One region of the Exiguobacterium sp. s133 genome, then DNA from elsewhere that is predicted to be linked to it. Evidence: riboswitches for the same ligand, from Rfam matches in the RefSeq annotation. Region 1 holds a riboswitch; each other region holds the start of a gene.
The links. A riboswitch is a leader RNA that binds a small molecule or an ion and turns the genes downstream of it on or off. The one in region 1 is predicted to bind S-adenosylmethionine.
Positions count from the first base shown of each region.

Region 2: linked by a shared signal. The riboswitch ahead of KNP96_RS04090 (methionine ABC transporter ATP-binding protein) and the one ahead of KNP96_RS03165 (methionine ABC transporter ATP-binding protein) in region 1 are both predicted to bind S-adenosylmethionine.
Region 3: linked by a shared signal. The riboswitch ahead of KNP96_RS09875 (LLM class flavin-dependent oxidoreductase) and the one ahead of KNP96_RS03165 (methionine ABC transporter ATP-binding protein) in region 1 are both predicted to bind S-adenosylmethionine.

Region 1 covers NZ_JACSMK010000002.1:116,791-119,058, forward strand. The annotation lists gene KNP96_RS03160 (methionine ABC transporter permease) at 1-91, opposite strand, end outside; gene KNP96_RS03165 (methionine ABC transporter ATP-binding protein) at 88-1,110, opposite strand; SAM riboswitch class I at 1,189-1,295, opposite strand; gene KNP96_RS03170 (bifunctional cystathionine gamma-lyase/homocysteine desulfhydrase) at 1,355-2,268, opposite strand, start outside.
Region 2 covers NZ_JACSMK010000002.1:303,442-305,709, forward strand. The annotation lists gene KNP96_RS04085 (aminotransferase class I/II-fold pyridoxal phosphate-dependent enzyme) at 1-946, shown strand, start outside; SAM riboswitch class I at 1,009-1,115, shown strand; gene KNP96_RS04090 (methionine ABC transporter ATP-binding protein) at 1,199-2,212, shown strand; gene KNP96_RS04095 (methionine ABC transporter permease) at 2,202-2,268, shown strand, end outside.
Region 3 covers NZ_JACSMK010000006.1:82,992-85,259, reverse strand. The annotation lists gene KNP96_RS09885 (DUF2325 domain-containing protein) at 1-90, shown strand, start outside; gene KNP96_RS09880 (DUF975 family protein) at 158-832, shown strand; SAM riboswitch class I at 1,023-1,127, shown strand; gene KNP96_RS09875 (LLM class flavin-dependent oxidoreductase) at 1,200-2,258, shown strand; gene KNP96_RS09870 (ATP-grasp domain-containing protein) at 2,255-2,268, shown strand, end outside.

The DNA of each region.
Region 1 (2,268 bases):
TCGCGATTCCGGCAACAACTGTCATATAGACGGTACTGCCAGTCGCCGTCCAGACCATTTCCCAATCAAGGTCGTTAAAAAATGTACTCATCGGTGATCCACCTCCACTTCCACGTCACTCGCTTGAAGCTTCGCGATGACCGCTTGTGTTTCATGTGCCGCACCAATCAGTTGGATGAACAACGTTCCGAGTGCACCGTCTTGCGTCTGTCCGACGTTCCCGCCAATGATATTAAATAATAAGGTCGAATCTTTCATGACTTCTGCGAGGATCGGACTTTCTGCTGTCGAACCGACGAATGTCAGCTGGACGATTTTCCCTGTCGGATAGCGCTCACGAAGTTTCGCGAACGTCAACTCGTTTTCTGTAGACGACGTCAGTTGTTTGACGAATTCTTTTGTCATCGCTTGTTTCGGATGCCGGAAGACTTCTGAAACAAGACCCTGTTCGACGATTTTTCCGGCCTCCATGACGGCGACCCGGTGACAGATTTTTTGAATGACGTGCATCTCGTGTGTGATCAAGACGATCGTCAGTTTTAGTTTTTTATTGATGTCGACGAGTAACTCTAAGATCGAGTCCGTCGTTTTCGGATCAAGGGCGCTTGTCGCCTCGTCACATAATAAGACGTCCGGGTTTGATGCCAGTGCGCGGGCAATCCCGACGCGTTGTTTTTGTCCACCGGATAGTTGTGACGGATAAGCGCCTTCGCGACCGTCGAGTCCAACGAGTTGAATCAGCTCGGAGACCCGTTCTTTCCGGCGTGCTTTCGGATATCCGCCGAGTTCGAGCGGGAACATAATGTTTTCTTCGACCGTTCGTGACCAAAGCAAGTTGAAGTGCTGAAAGACCATCGAGACATTTTTCCGGACGCCGCGTAATTCTTTCGGTCGTAACGTCGTCATCTCGACACCGTCAATTTGAATCGAACCGCTTGTCGGTGCTTCTAACATGTTCAGCAGGCGAATCAAGGTTGACTTCCCTGCACCGGAATAACCAATTATTCCGAAAATTCCGCCGCGCTCAATCGTGAGATCGACGTTTGCGACAGCTTCGACTTCGCCGCGCTTCGAGCGATAAATCTTTCCTACATCCTGTAAACGAATCACTACTGTCCCTCCTAAACATAAAAAAAGTGCGCACGTTTTAGAGCAAACGCGCGCACTTTCAGTACACAAAACCATTTGCTCTCATCTTGCAGACGTTCGTCTGCTGGAATTAGCACCACTTCGGAAATAAATTCCGCGGTTGCCGGGTTTCATCGGGCCAGTCCCTCCACCACTCTTGATAAGAGTTATCGGTATTTAGTTGTTTTTAATATATTTTGAATATTAGCAGGGGTTATTTTGCTTGTCAAACAGTTTTTTCAGAAACTTTTTCGAGCAAACTGAAAGCATGCGTTAAATCTTCTTTCAAATCCTCTGCATCTTCAAGTCCGACCGAGATTCGGACGAGACCATCCGTGATGCCGAGTTCCGCCCGACGTTCTGCTGGAATCGATGCATGTGTCATCCGTGCCGGAACGGAAATCAAACTTTCGACCGCCCCTAAGCTTTCAGCAAGCGTGAAGAAGTGTGATGCTTCCACAAGTTTCTCTGCATTTGCAGCTGAACCGACATCAAAGCTGATCATCCCGCCGAAACCAGTCGCTTGTTTTTGCTGGATCGCATGACCGGGATGCGATGCAAGTCCCGGGTAGAAGATGTTCGAGACGACGTCTTGCGCTTGCAGGAAGCTGACAAGTTCATGTGCTGTCTCTTCAATCGCTTCCATCCGGATACCGAGCGTCCGTAATCCACGGACAAGCAGGAAGCTGTCTTGCGGTCCGAGAATTCCACCCGTCGAGTTTTGGATGAAGTGAAGTTCTTCGCCGAGCGTATCATCGTTGACGACGACAAGCCCTGCGACGACGTCCGAGTGTCCGCCGATGTATTTCGTTGCACTATGCAGCACGATATCTGCCCCAAGCGCGATTGGTTGTTGCAAGTATGGTGTCGCGAACGTGTTGTCGACGACGAGCTTCAAGTCGTGACGACGCGTGATGGCTGCGATCGCTTCGATGTCCGTCACTTTTAATAACGGGTTCGTCGGTGTCTCGACGTAGAGCATCTTCGTGTTGTCCTGAATCGCCGCTTCCGTCGCGCTGAGATCCGTCGTATCGACGAATGTCACTTCGATGTTGAACTTCGGTAGGACACGTTGCATCAAGCGGAACGTTCCGCCGTAGACGTCGTCCGTCATGACGATGTGGTCGCCAGACTGAAGCA
Region 2 (2,268 bases), 190 kb from region 1:
TAATTTTTATGAATCAGAATTTGGCGTGTCGATTGATCCGGCGACAGAAGTCGCGATTTTACTCGGAAGCAAGGCCGGCATCGTCGCCCTTCCGCAGACGATCGTCAATCCCGGTGAAGGAGTCATCGTCCCGGATCCCGGTTACCCGGATTACTTGTCGGGCGCAGCACTTGCCGGTGCGTATCCAATCACGCTTCCGCTTCTCGCTGAAAATAGCTTTTTGCCTGACTATGACCTCCTCGATTCGCTCGACGTCGAACGGGCCCGGATGTTGTTCCTCAACTACCCGAGTAATCCGACCGGTGCGACGGCGACAGCGAAAGCCTTTGAACAGACGGTCGCATTCGCTGATGAAAACGACATTTGTGTCGTCCACGATTTAGCGTACGGCGGGATCAGCTTCGATGGTCCGACACGTAGTTTCCTCCAGACGGAAGGGGCAAAAGACGTCGGAATCGAACTGTTTTCGCTCTCAAAACGATTCAACATGTCCGGCTTTCGGATCGCCTTTGCGATCGGTAATCCATCCGTCATCGCGAGCATCGAAACATACCAGGAACACCTTTACGTCAGTGCCTTCACACCGATCCAGCATGCAGCGACGGTCGCACTTTCAAGCGATCAGACATGTGTCCGTGAACTGAGCGCCTTGTATGAGACGCGACGCGATGCGTTGTTCGGTGCATTAAACGAAATCGGCTGGGCAGGACCGGTTCCGGGTGGTTCGTTCTTCGTCTGGCTCCCTGTTCCGTCCGGCTTCACGTCACAAAGCTTCACCGATCACCTGCTCGACGAAGCGCACGTCGCCGTGACACCGGGTCATTTCTTTGGTACATACGGTGAAGGTTACGTCCGGATCAGTCTGATTGCCGATGTCGACCGACTCGTCGAGGCTGTCAAACGAATCGGGACCCTTCAGCTCTTCCAAACCGCCGTTGCCGAATAATTCTGAAAAAACGTTTGACAGATGGGAATCATTTCCGTTAAAGTAAATCCCAACAGCATAGCTACTTATCGAGAGCGACCGAGGGATTAGGCCCAACGACGTCCGGCAACCACCAGTAATGGAACGGTGCCACATCCTACAGAACTTCTTTTGTTCTGAGAGATAAGTTACGAAATTCTACAATTCGTCGCTTTTTTCTGGTTGCTCTCTAACTGGAAAAAAGCGATTTTTTTGTATAGGGAGGGAAACATCATGATTGAGTTCGCACACATCACAAAACAATTTGTCCGTGACCGCACACCGATTTTTGCATTAAACGATGTCAACTTAACGATTGAACAAGGGGAAATCTTCGGCATCATCGGTGAATCCGGCGCCGGAAAAAGTACACTCTTACGGTTGATTAACGGACTCGAGACACCGACGAGCGGTACGGTCATAGTAGACGGAGCCAATCTATCACGTGTCTCCAAAACGTCTCTCCGCAAACTCCGTCTCCGGGTCGGTATGATCTTTCAACACTTTCAACTGATTCAGTCCCGCACGGTTGCCGACAATATCGCGTTCGCCTTAAAGGCTGCCGGTGTCAAACGGCGTGAGTTCCCGAAACGGATTCAAGAATTAACGGCACTCGTCGGACTCGAAGGATTCGAGACGAACTATCCGAGCCAACTCAGTGGTGGACAAAAACAACGCGTCGGCATCGCACGAGCGCTCGCCAACAATCCAAACATCTTACTCTGTGACGAAGCGACATCAGCGCTCGATCCGGTGACGACGCTCCAGATTCTCGATTTACTGAAAGATTTGAACGCCCGGCTCGGTTTGACGATCATCCTCATCACCCACGAAATCGATGTCGTCAAACAAATTTGTCACCGCGTTGCCGTCATGGCGCACGGTGAAGTCGTCGAAGTCGCTTCGACTTACGCCATATTTAGTCAAGCCGAACATCCGGTCACAAAACATTACGTCGATACGGCACTCCAAATCGAGTTGCCGGAACGAATTTTACGGACGACACCCGGCAAAGTCATTCGACTTCAGTTCACGGGTGAAAAAACAGGTGAGAGTACCTTATCTGAAGCCATCAAACAATTCGATATCGCAGTCAGCATCCTGCATGGGAAGGTCGACTACATTCAGGACGTCGCGTTTGGCGTCTTAATCGTCAGTTTGACGGGACCGACACTGCATGTGAATCGTGCCTTAACCTGGCTCGAGGGACAGTTGCACGCAATCGAGGTGATTCAAGATGTCGCTTGACCGGTTTACGACAATGCTTCCCGACTTAACGAAAGCACTCGGAGAGACGGCCTTCA
Region 3 (2,268 bases), on a different contig from region 1:
CGACTCGATGGACGACGCTCTTTGTATACGGCGTGCCAGCAACAACTTGAAAAAGCAATGGTCCAACGTTTACTAAAAGACGAGCGTTAAAAAGTGAAACCTCCTCAAAAATAAACCGTAAAGAAAGGTAGCACTTATTTTTGAGGAGGATCTTTCGATGTCAAAACAATTAAAATTAGCAGCGCGCGAGTCGTTGCAGGGACGATGGGGCTTCATGGCATTAATGATGTTGTTGTTCTTAATCATTCAAGGCGTTCCGAACGGATTTGCGTCCTCACCCGAAGAGGATTTCCAATTTATCGACTTGATTGGTATGCTCTTGACGGTGTTGACCTTACCGGTTGCAATGGGATGGTCATGGCTCACCCTATCTGTCGCCCGAGACGAGCAGACGAAAGTCGCCGATTTGTTTGAGCCGTACAAAATGTTCTTGAAAGCCATTGGAGTGTCAATCGTCCAAACCTTTTTCTTAGGGCTATGGTTCTTACTTTTCATCATTCCAGGAATCATTAAGTCATTCTCTTACATGTTGACGTATTACATCATTCGGGACGAACCATCGATTGGCATCCTTGATGCCATTACGCGTTCACGCCAAATGATGGATGGACATAAAAAAGAGGCGTTTTTCCTCGTCCTTTCGTTCATCGGTTGGTTCTTGCTCGGAATTGTTACGATCGGAATCGGTTTCCTCTGGATTGGCCCGTACTTCAGCGTCACAATCGCGAAGTTCTACGATCGCGTGCGTGGGGAAGAAGTTTCGACGACTGGTCACCGGACAGCCATGATGGATGCAAATCACAATGACTCACCGTTCGTATCACCAGAATGAATTGATTTTGAACAGCACCATACAAAGCAGGGATTGCCATCTTAAACCGATGTGCAATTCCTGTTTTTAGCTTCTAGACAAAGAAGTATCAAGAAACAGAGTGATTTTCCAAATGTTTTTTAATTCCGATAGGAAAAGAAGGTTTAAAGGTTGCTTTACTCTGCTAAAAGATGTACGCTAATTTCAATTATTCTTATCACGAGAAGTCGAGGGACTGGCCCGACGACACTTCAGCAACCCCGCATGAGCGGAAGGTGCTACTTCCAAGAGGAATTTATTCCTTTGAAGATAAGAGCTGACAGTAGACATTCGTCGCTCTTTTCTAAACGAAAAGAGCGATTTTTTATGCAAAAAGGGGGCACAGGGGATGGAATACGGATTTTGGTTACCAATCTTCGGGGGTTGGTTACGAAACGTCGAGGAGGAACAAATGCCAGCGACATTCGATTATGCGAAACAAGTCGCACAGACGGCAGAACGGATTGGCTTTTCTACGACATTGATTGCAGAATTGAACTTAAACGACATTAAAGGAATAGCCGAACCGAGTCTTGAGGCGTGGACGACGGCAGCGGCGATTGCGGCGACAACGGAACGGTTGGAAATCATGACAGCCGTCCGGCCCGGTTTTCATAATCCGGCGACGACAGCAAAAATGGCGGCGAACCTCGATCAGTTGAGTAACGGACGTTTTACGCTCAACGTCGTCTCGGCCTGGTGGGAGGAAGAAGCCCGTCAATACAATGGGATTTTTACAGCCCATGACGAACGATATGCCCGGACGGAAGAATTCGTGACGGTCATGAAAGGATTATGGGCGGACGCATCACCCTATAGTTTTGATGGGGCGTACTATCAGCTGGAACGGGCAGAGCTTCACCCGAAACCCGTTCAGCGTCCCGGAATCAAGCTCTACGCTGGTGGTGAGAGTGAGACGGGGAAACAGACGATCGTCAATCACTGTGATGCCTATGTCATGCATGGAGGAACGGTCGATGAAGTCGCGACGAAAATTACGGATATGAAAACCCGCCGCGCGGCGACCGGGAAGCAGCCGCTTGCGAGTTTCGGACTGGCGGCCTACATCATCTGTCGCGAGACGGAAGAAGCGGCGCTCGAAGAATGGCACCGGATTACGAACGTTAAAGAAGACGGTGCCGGATATGCCGGGTATGACGACTTCGTCAGTAAATCGCAACTCGAACAACAGGTCAAACGAAATGACTATTCGGTCTCAAACCGGGGACTGCGTCCGAACTTGATTGGGACGCCGGATCAAATCGCAGAACGGATTCTTGAATTTGAAGCAGTCGGCGTGACATTGCTCTTGCTTCAATTTTCTCCGCAACTCGAAGAAATGGAACGCTTTGCCCGCGAGGTCATGCCACGCGTCGAAGCGAAACGAAAGGTAGGTCAACTAAAATGACGAAAATTCA